Regions from separate parts of the Sphingomonas panaciterrae genome, predicted to be linked through region 2. Evidence: riboswitches for the same ligand, from Rfam matches in the RefSeq annotation. Region 2 holds a riboswitch; the other holds the start of a gene.
The links. A riboswitch is a leader RNA that binds a small molecule or an ion and turns the genes downstream of it on or off. The one in region 2 is predicted to bind cobalamin.
Positions count from the first base shown of each region.

Region 1: another riboswitch for cobalamin. It lies ahead of L8F96_RS05605 (TonB-dependent receptor plug domain-containing protein); the one in region 2 lies ahead of L8F96_RS14655 (putative oxygenase MesX).

Region 1 covers NZ_JAKNQR010000001.1:1,148,975-1,153,350, reverse strand. Annotated here, with positions in the region: gene L8F96_RS05625 (DnaJ C-terminal domain-containing protein) at 1-710, opposite strand, end outside; gene L8F96_RS05620 (hypothetical protein) at 912-1,106, shown strand; gene L8F96_RS05615 (hypothetical protein) at 1,171-1,572, shown strand; gene cobO (cob(I)yrinic acid a,c-diamide adenosyltransferase) at 1,616-2,230, shown strand; cobalamin riboswitch at 2,252-2,452, shown strand; gene L8F96_RS05605 (TonB-dependent receptor plug domain-containing protein) at 2,576-4,376, shown strand, end outside.
Region 2 covers NZ_JAKNQR010000007.1:22,186-26,561, forward strand. Annotated here, with positions in the region: gene L8F96_RS14645 (DUF2946 family protein) at 1-348, opposite strand, end outside; gene L8F96_RS14650 (methionine synthase) at 460-1,488, opposite strand; gene L8F96_RS14655 (putative oxygenase MesX) at 1,515-2,498, opposite strand; cobalamin riboswitch at 2,622-2,844, opposite strand; gene L8F96_RS14660 (outer membrane protein) at 2,928-3,569, opposite strand; gene L8F96_RS14665 (TonB-dependent siderophore receptor) at 3,699-4,376, opposite strand, start outside.

The DNA of each region.
Region 1 (4,376 bases), on a different contig from region 2:
CCGCCGTTCACCGCCTCCGCCAAGGTGATCGGCAGGTCGAGGCGAACGTCGTCGCCATCGCGGGTGAAGAAGCGGTGCGGCTGGATGTCGATCGTGACGATCGCATCGCCGGCGCCGCCCGGACCCTGCTCACCCTTGCCGGACAGGCGCATCTGCGTCCCCGTCTCGACGCCGGGCGGCAGTTTCAGGTCGATCGTCTTGCCATCGGCCAGCGTGATCCGCTGCGGCTCCAGCGCGGCGGCATCGACGAAGGGGACGCGCAGCCGATAGGCGACATTCTCGCCACGCGGCGCGGCGCGCTGCCGCCGGCCGAAGCCGCTGGAAAAGCCGCCGCCAGCCCCGCCGGCGCGGCCGCCGAACAGCCCTTCGAAGATGTCGGACATGTCGACGCCCTCGGCGCCGCCGAAATCCTCGCTGCGGAAACCGCCGCCGGCGGAGCGCCCGCCGGCAAAGCCGCCGCCAAAGCCCGCCCCGAAGGGCGAGGTGGGATTGCCGTCGGCATCGATCTCGCCGCGGTCGAACCGGGCGCGCTTGTCCTTGTCGCTCAGCAGGTCATAGGCATTGGTGACCTGGCTGAAGCGTTCCGCCGCCTTGGGATTGTCCTGATTACGGTCGGGATGCAGCTCCTTTGCGAGCTTGCGATATGCTTTCTTGATCTCGGCCTCGGAGGCGCCACGCGCTACGCCGAGCGTCGAATATGGATCAGCCATTATTGCCCCGTTGGTGTGTTACCCGGCTATGTGGGGCAGCGCCCGAGCGAGTGCAATGCAGGTTATCCGTCATCCGCATCCGTGAGGGGAGGGCTTTGATGCGCGGGCGATCGAGCAGCCTGGCCGGTGGAACGTTCCGCCCGGCGGTATTTACCGCCCGCGGGGTTCCCGCGCCGTGCCGCCGCGGCTAGGGCGCGCGCCATGCAATCCGACCTACGCTCCCCTGACCTATATGCCGATGCCGGCCGGCCGTTGATCGATGTCATCCGCGAGGCGCTGCGCATGGCGGACATGCTGGGGCTGTCGACCACCAGCCTTCACCTGAACGCCGCGCTGGTGACGCTGGACGGCGAGGGCGTGCCGCCGATGGCGAAACAGGTCTGCGCACGCTGCTGATCGTGCCGCCGCCGGCCTGTCGATGGTCAGCGTGCGTTCAGCAAGCCGGGCGCAGCCTTCCCGCATGAAGATGTTTGCACCCGCCCTTCTCGCCGCGGCCGTGCTGGCCGCTCCCGCCACCGCAGCCCCGCGCGACACGCCGGAGGTGCAATTGCAAAAGGCGCTCGCCGGGCGCGTCGCTGGGGAGCCGGTGCGCTGCATCAGCACCACCGCGATCACGTCGACCCAGATCATCGACAAGAAAGCGATCATCTACCGCGTCGGCAGCACCCTGTATGTCAACGAGCCGCAGACCGGCGCTGACCAGCTCAACGATTTCGACGCGCTGCTGAACCGCTGGGCCGGCCCGCAATTGTGCCGGACCGATTCGCTCCAGCTGCTCGATCGTACGTCGCGCATCCCGCGCGGCTTCGTCGTGCTCGGCGATTTCGTGCCCTACAAGAAGGCGCCTGCCGCGGCGAAATGAGCCGCCGGTTGCCAGCCGCGCGGCACATGACGATAGCGCGCGGATGACCGACGCACCCGACGATCACGCCCGCCACAATGAACGGATGCGCCGCATGAAGGTGGCGCGCGAAAAGATGCAGGCGCGCCGCACGCTCGAGCGCGGGCTGCTGATCGTCCACACCGGCAACGGCAAGGGGAAGTCCTCCGCCGCCTTCGGCATGGCGATCCGCTCGATCGGCTGGGGGATGCGCGTGGCGATCCTGCAGTTCGTGAAGGGCACGTGGGAAACCGGCGAGCGCCATTTCTTCACCGACCACCCGTCCGACCTCGTCAGCTTCGAAAGCATGGGGGAGGGGTTCACCTGGGACACGCAGGATCGTGCGCGCGACATCGCCGCGGCGCGCCGCGGCTGGGAGCGGGCGAAGGAACTGATCCTCGATTCCGAGATCGACTTCGTGATCCTCGACGAACTCAACATCGTGCTTGCCGACGATACGCTGCCGTCGGCGGAGGTGCTGGCGTTCCTGAAGGAGCGGCCGCTGACCAAGCATATCTGCATCACCGGGCGCGGCGCGCGGGCAGAGCTGGTCGAGATCGCCGACCTCGTCACCGAGTTCGGCGAGGTGAAGCATCCCTTCAACGCCGGCTTCAACGCGCAAAAGGGCGTCGAATATTGACGCGCCCCGGCCGCTGATCCTAGGGGCGCGCCCGCGAACGGTTCCCGGAGACGGGATGAAAAGGGAAGTCGGGAAGGGCCAACGGCCTGATCCCGCGCTGCCCCCGCAACTGTGATCGGCGAGTGTCGCCCATCCGCGCCACTGGAAGCTTGAGGCTTCCGGGAAGGCCGGGCGGCACGGTGAACCGAGAGCCAGGAGACCTGCCGGTCGCACGTCGATCCATCGCGCGGACGGGGTGTGCCGGGCGGACGAGGCCGAAACCCTCGAGCGAACGACAAGAGGGATCGGCTGACGGACGGCGCTGTGCAAGGCGCCGGCCGCAGCCCTTTTGTTGGGGCAAGAACAATGAAGACCATCCAATGGCTGGCGGCATCCGCCACCCTGATCGCCGCGCCCGCGCTCGCACAGGAGGGGGCGCAGGAAGCGCCGCCGCGCGGCGATATCGTGGTGACGGCCAGCGGCGTGCCGCAGGATGTCGACACCACCGGGCAGGCGGTGACGATCATCGACCGCGAGACGATCGAACAGCGGCAGACGGTGATGCTGAGCGACCTGTTGCAGACGACGCCGGGCGTGACGATGACCCGCAACGGCGGGGTTGGCACGGTCAATTACGTGCGGATCCGCGGCGCGGAGGCGGACCAGACGCTGACGCTGATCGACGGCGTTCGCGTCAACGATCCCTCATCACCGGGCGGCGCGTTCGATTTCGCCAATCTGCTCACCGCCTCGGTCGAGCGGGTCGAGGTGGTGCGCGGTCCCAATTCGGTGCCCTGGGGCAGCCAGGCGATCGGCGGTGTCGTCAACGTGATCACCCAGGCGCCGACGCAGCAGCTGCGCGCGCGCGGCAATGTCGAATATGGCGCGATGGACACATTGTTCGCCAGCGGCGGCATTTCGGGCGGCAGCGGGATCGTCTCCGGTGCGCTCACCGGCGGTTACCTGCGCACCGACGGCATTTCCGCTTATGATCGCGGCATCGAGCGGGACGGCTATCGCCAATATGGCGCCAGTGGCCGGGTGGAAGTGGCGTTCGCGCCCAACATCCGGCTCGACCTGCGTGGATATTGGGCGGACAGCCGTACCGACCTCGACGGCTTTCCCGCGCCCGCCTTCGCCTTTGCCGATACGCGCGAATATTCCACCGCGCAGGAATTGTACGGCTATGCCGGGCTGAACGCCGATTTTCTCGAGGGCCGGTTCCGCAACGTGCTGGCGTTCCAGATCGCCGATATCGACCGCGACAATTACGATCCCGATGTCGGCGCCGCGCCGCTGTTCCTGTCGCGCGGGCGCAGCGAACGCTACACCTACAAGGGCGATCTGCAGGCGACCGACCAGATCCGCGTCGTGCTCGGCGCGGAGCATGAGACGACCCGCCTTGCCGATGGCACCGACCGGTTCAGCCGCGGCACGACGAGCGTGTGGGGCGAGGTGATCCTGACGCCGGTCGCGGGACTCGCCATCACCGGGGGCGTGCGCCACGACGATGACGATGCCTTTGGCGGGCGCACCACCTTTGCCGCCAATGCCGCCTATACGCTGCCGACCGGCACGACGCTGCGCGCCAGCTATGCCGAGGGGTTCAAGGCGCCGACCTTGTACCAGCTGTATGCGCCCTTCTACGGCACGCCTACGCTCGACCCGGAAACCGCGAAGAGCTGGGACGCAGGGATCGAGCAGCGGCTGATCGACGACCGGCTGGTTGCCAGCGCGACCTATTTCAATCGCCACACGCGCAACCAGATCGATTTCGACGCGCTGACCTTTACCTACAGCAACATCGCGCGCACGCGCGCCAAGGGCGCCGAGTTCGCGCTGCTGATGCGCCCGGTCGATCGCTTCACCATCAACGCCGCCTATACCCATGTCGACAGCGAGAACCGCAGCGCCGGGCTGGTCGGCAACGATCTGGCGCGCCGGCCGGCGGACAGCGTCAGCGTGTCGGCCGATTATCGTTTCCCCTTCGGGCTGGCGCTGGGCGCGACCGTGCTGACCGTAGGCGACAGTTTCGACGATGCGGCCAACCGGGTGCGGCTCGACGGCTATACGCTGGCGAACCTGCGGGCCGAGCTGCCGCTGAACGACCGCCTGTCGATCTATGGCCGGGTCGAGAATGTGTTCGACGCCGATTACCGCGTGGTCG
Region 2 (4,376 bases):
GAGGGCGGCGCGCGGCAGGCGCCGCACCATCGGGCGAAGCGCCTGGCCCGCCACGATCGCCAGCGCGGCGACCAGCAGCACGGCATCGACCGCACCCAGGAACTGCGTCGAAAGCCCGGCAAAGGCGCAGGGCATGTCGCCCGCGCCACCATCCTTGGACGAGTCACTGCCGGGCGTGGCATGACCCATACCCGGGATGACGATCTCCATCGTCTGCGGGCCGAAGCCCGAACAGACCGCGACGGTGATGCGCCCGTCGTCGGGAACGATCATGTAGCCGCTGGGGACCAGCACCTTCAGCAGCAACGCCGCGGCACAGATCAGCACCGGAAATAGGCGTTGCGCCAACAGATTCCGGATCGCCCCCACGACACCGTGGGTATCGCTTGCGTGCGGCGGTGTCACTGGGACATTTTGTCGCGGGGGGATAATCAGGTTGGGAAACGGGCGTCGCCGGGTTCAGCCAGTGAGTTCCTGCCGGACGATCTGCGCGCCAGCGCCCAGCGCCTTCAGCTTGCCCTGCGCCACGGCACGCGGCAGCGGGGCCATGCCGCAATTTGTGGCCGGATAAAGCTTGTCCGCATCGACGAAGCGCAGCGCCTGGCGCAGCGTGTCGGCAACCTCCTGCGCGGTTTCGACCTGTTCGGTCGCGACGTCGATCGCACCGACCATCACCTTCTTGCCCCGGATCAGTTCCATCAGATCCATCGGTACCCGCGAATTGCGGCATTCGAGCGAGATGATGTCGATGCTCGATTGCTGCAGGCGAGGGAAGGTTTGCTCATATTGCCGCCATTCGGAGCCGAGCGTCTTTTTCCAGTCGGTATTGGCCTTGATGCCATAGCCGTAGCAGATATGCACCGCCGTCTCGGCGGTCAGCCCCTCGGCGGCGCGTTCCAGCGCAGCGATGCCCCAGTCGTTCGCCTCGTCGAAGAAGACGTTGAACGCCGGTTCGTCGAACTGGATGATGTCGACTCCAGCCGCCTCCAGCTCACGCGCCTCCTGGTTGAGGATGCCGGCAAATTCCCACGCCAGCTTCTCCCGGCTGCGGTAATGCGCGTCGTACAAGGTATCGATCATCGTCATCGGGCCGGGGAGGGTCCATTTGATCGGTTGATCGGTCTGCGCACGCAGATAGCGGGCATCATCGACGAACACAGGACGGGGGCGCGACACGGGACCGGTTACCGTGGGCACGCTGGCATCGTAGCGATCGCGGATGCGCACGGTCTCCCGACGATCGAAGTCGACGCCGTTCAGATGCTCGATGAAGGTGGTGACGAAATGCTGGCGGGTCTGCTCGCCGTCGCCGATGATGGTGATCCCGGCCTGGCGCTGGTCATCCACCGCAAGCCGAAGGGCGTCGCGCTGCGCGTCCGCCAGTTCGGCATTGGCGAGCTTCCACGGCGACCAGAGCGTCTCCGGCGTGGCGAGCCACGCGGGCTTGGGCAGACTGCCGGCGGTGGTGGTCGGCAACAGGGTCGTCATCATTGTGTTCCTTGGGTGAATGGGGGTCACAGGCCGCACGTCGCCGACCATTGTTCGAGCATCGCGCCATGCGGGCGGATGACATGTTCCTCGGCAAAGCGGCCCTGCGCGACGGCGAGGCGGCTGCGTTCCTCGCGGTCGTAGGCGATGCGCGTCAGCGAATAGTCCTGCCGCGTCAGGCTGGGCCGATAGTCATGCGCGGCGACCGAATTGGCGTTGTAGATTTCCGGCCGGTAGATCTTCTGGAAGGTCTCCATCGTCGCGACGGTGCTGGCCAGTTCGAGATGGGTATAATCGTCGAGCAGCCGGCCCTGATGGTAGAAGGCGAGCGGGGCGGCGGCGTGCGGCGGCATGAAATAGCGCACCGCGAGGCCCATCTTGGCGAAATAGCTGTCAGTCGCGGAGTGATGCTCGCAGCGATACTCCACGCCCAGGACTGGGTGGGAGTTGGTGGTGCGATGATAGACCTCGCGGCTGGAGACGCTGAGGCAGAACACCGGCGGCTTGCCGAACTGGTCGCGATAGGCGCTGGAGGCGAGGAAATGGCGGAACAGCTTGCCATGTAACTCGCCGAACCCCTCCGGCGCACCGCCGCACGAGCTGCGCCGCTGGTAATCGGGCAGGCGGATGCTGAAATCATAGTCGCGGATGTAGGAGGACAGGCTGTTGCCGGTCATGGCGTCGGTCCACGCGCCGCTCTGCCGGTCGAGCACCGTAGTCGCCAGCATCTCGATCAGCGGCAGGCCGACCGGGTCGCCATCGGTGATCGCCAGGTGTGCGGAGACGATGCGCAGCGCGAGGGCGTAGCGATCACCGCCGGAATTGTCCCAATGCATCAGTGCGTTGAAGCGATTGTCGATCATCCGCAGCGTGTTGCGCAGGTTCTCTGCCCGCGCCTCGCCCCGCGCCAGATTGGCGAAGTTGGTGGTCAGCCGCGTGCTGTCGCCGGGCTGATAATCCTCGTCAAAGGGGATGCTGCTGGTCGTGAACGTGAAACCGCTGTTCGTCATGACTCACCTGCTGTTGTACGAACAGGGGAGCCAGAGGGAGCGCGCACGTCATCGATGGTCCGGGATGGCAGTCACCATCCACGGTTCTCCGGCGCGATCCACCGGAGGAACCCCCGTCCGAGGAACGTTATCGCGTCGGAGGCAGGTCTCCTGGCTTGCGGGTCATCACGGCAGTTCCGGCCTTCCCGGGCCCGTTGCAGGGCCCAGTGACACAAGATGGAACTGCCGCTCTCCGCTCACAGTTGCGGGGGCAGCGCCGGAATCCGCCCTTCTGGAACGTCACCGGCTTCCCGTCTTAGCCCCATCGCCACGCCTGGGATGGGGAACCTCGACAGGGCCGGTTGAACATCATCCAACCAGCCCTGTCAATACCGATATAAAGATATCTTTATATCGTGATGTCTGTCGCAGGCTGAGCCCGCGGCTTCATCAGAAACGAAGGCCGATGCCCGCCACGAGCTGATGCCGCTGGGGACGGAATTTGGCATAGGTGATGCCGTCGTCGAACTTGTCGCTCGAATAATTGGTGAAGACGTATTCGAGCTTTCCATAGACGTTGTTGGTGACCATCACCTCGCCGCCGGCACCCAGATGGAAGCCGCCGTGATTGTCCTTAAACCGCACCCGTTCGTCATCTACGAAATCCTCGGCCTCGAACTTCAGCTGGCCGTTGGAATAGCCGCCCTTGAGATAGACGACGCCCTGGTCCGTGACGTAGCCGGCCCGTGCGCCGACGGTGAAATTGCGTCCGCCCTTCAGACAGTCACGCTCGCCGAACGGGGTGGTGGCGCAGTCCTTGATGGACGATCCCTCGACCCCGACATAGCCGCCAACCAGGAACCGGCTGTCAGTGACATAGTCATAGCCGGCTTCGATGCCGTAAGTGACACCGCTCTTTCCGTTCTTCTCGGAAATATCGATCAGAGGGTCGCGCAATCCGGTCTTGAACTCACCCCGGTCCCAGCCGAACCGGGCTTCGACGCGACCGCTGGATTGGATCGCCCCGGCGGATTGCGCCGCAGCGGGCGCAGCGATGAGGATCGCAAGCGCGGTCCCGATGAGATACTTCATATCGCCTCACTCTCTTTGGCCGGATCACTCTTTACCGACACCCGCGACATAAGCGCGGCCCAAGTCACGGGGTATCGGGAGAAGCACGTATCGCGCGGCGCAAGTTCGGCATCGCGCCGCCGAAACCGATCAGAAGCGAAAGCCGAGTGTCGCCATGACGTTGCGCGGCGCGGCCATGAAGCAGTCGCCACGCGCCAGGCAGGAGGCGAAGGCGCGTTCGTCGAACAGATTGGTCGCGTTGACCGCGAGACGCCACTGGTCCCAGCTGACCTCCGCCAGCGCGTCGACGGTAGTACGTGCGGGCGTCACGATCGTGTAGAGCGTGCCGGGCGCAATCGCGGGGTTGAGGGCATAAGGATCGAGCGGGCCGGTCGACTTGCTGTTGCCGCTGTAGACGATGCCGGCACCGAGCCGCAGCTGCGGACCGTCCGCGCTGGTCGCAAAGGTCTTCGTCGACCACAAGGATGCGGTGTGCCGCGGCATGTAATCGAGGCTGGTGTTCACTTCCGAATCCAGCTCGCTGTAGCCGTAGTTCAGCAGCAGTTCGAAATTGCCCGGCAGCGTGTGGCTGGCCTCGAATTCGAACCCCTTGGTCGTGAGCTCGCCGGACTGAGTGGTCACGTTGTTGGCGAGGTAGAGGACGCGGTTACGCTCCTTGATGTGGAATCCGGTGACGGTGACGAGCGTGGTGGGCGCGGGCTGCCACTTTACGCCGGCCTCATATTGCGTGCCGGTCTGCGGTCTGAACGGATTGCCCGGAACACCGCCCGGTCCGGACAGGCGGCCGGCGATCGGCAGGAAGCTTTC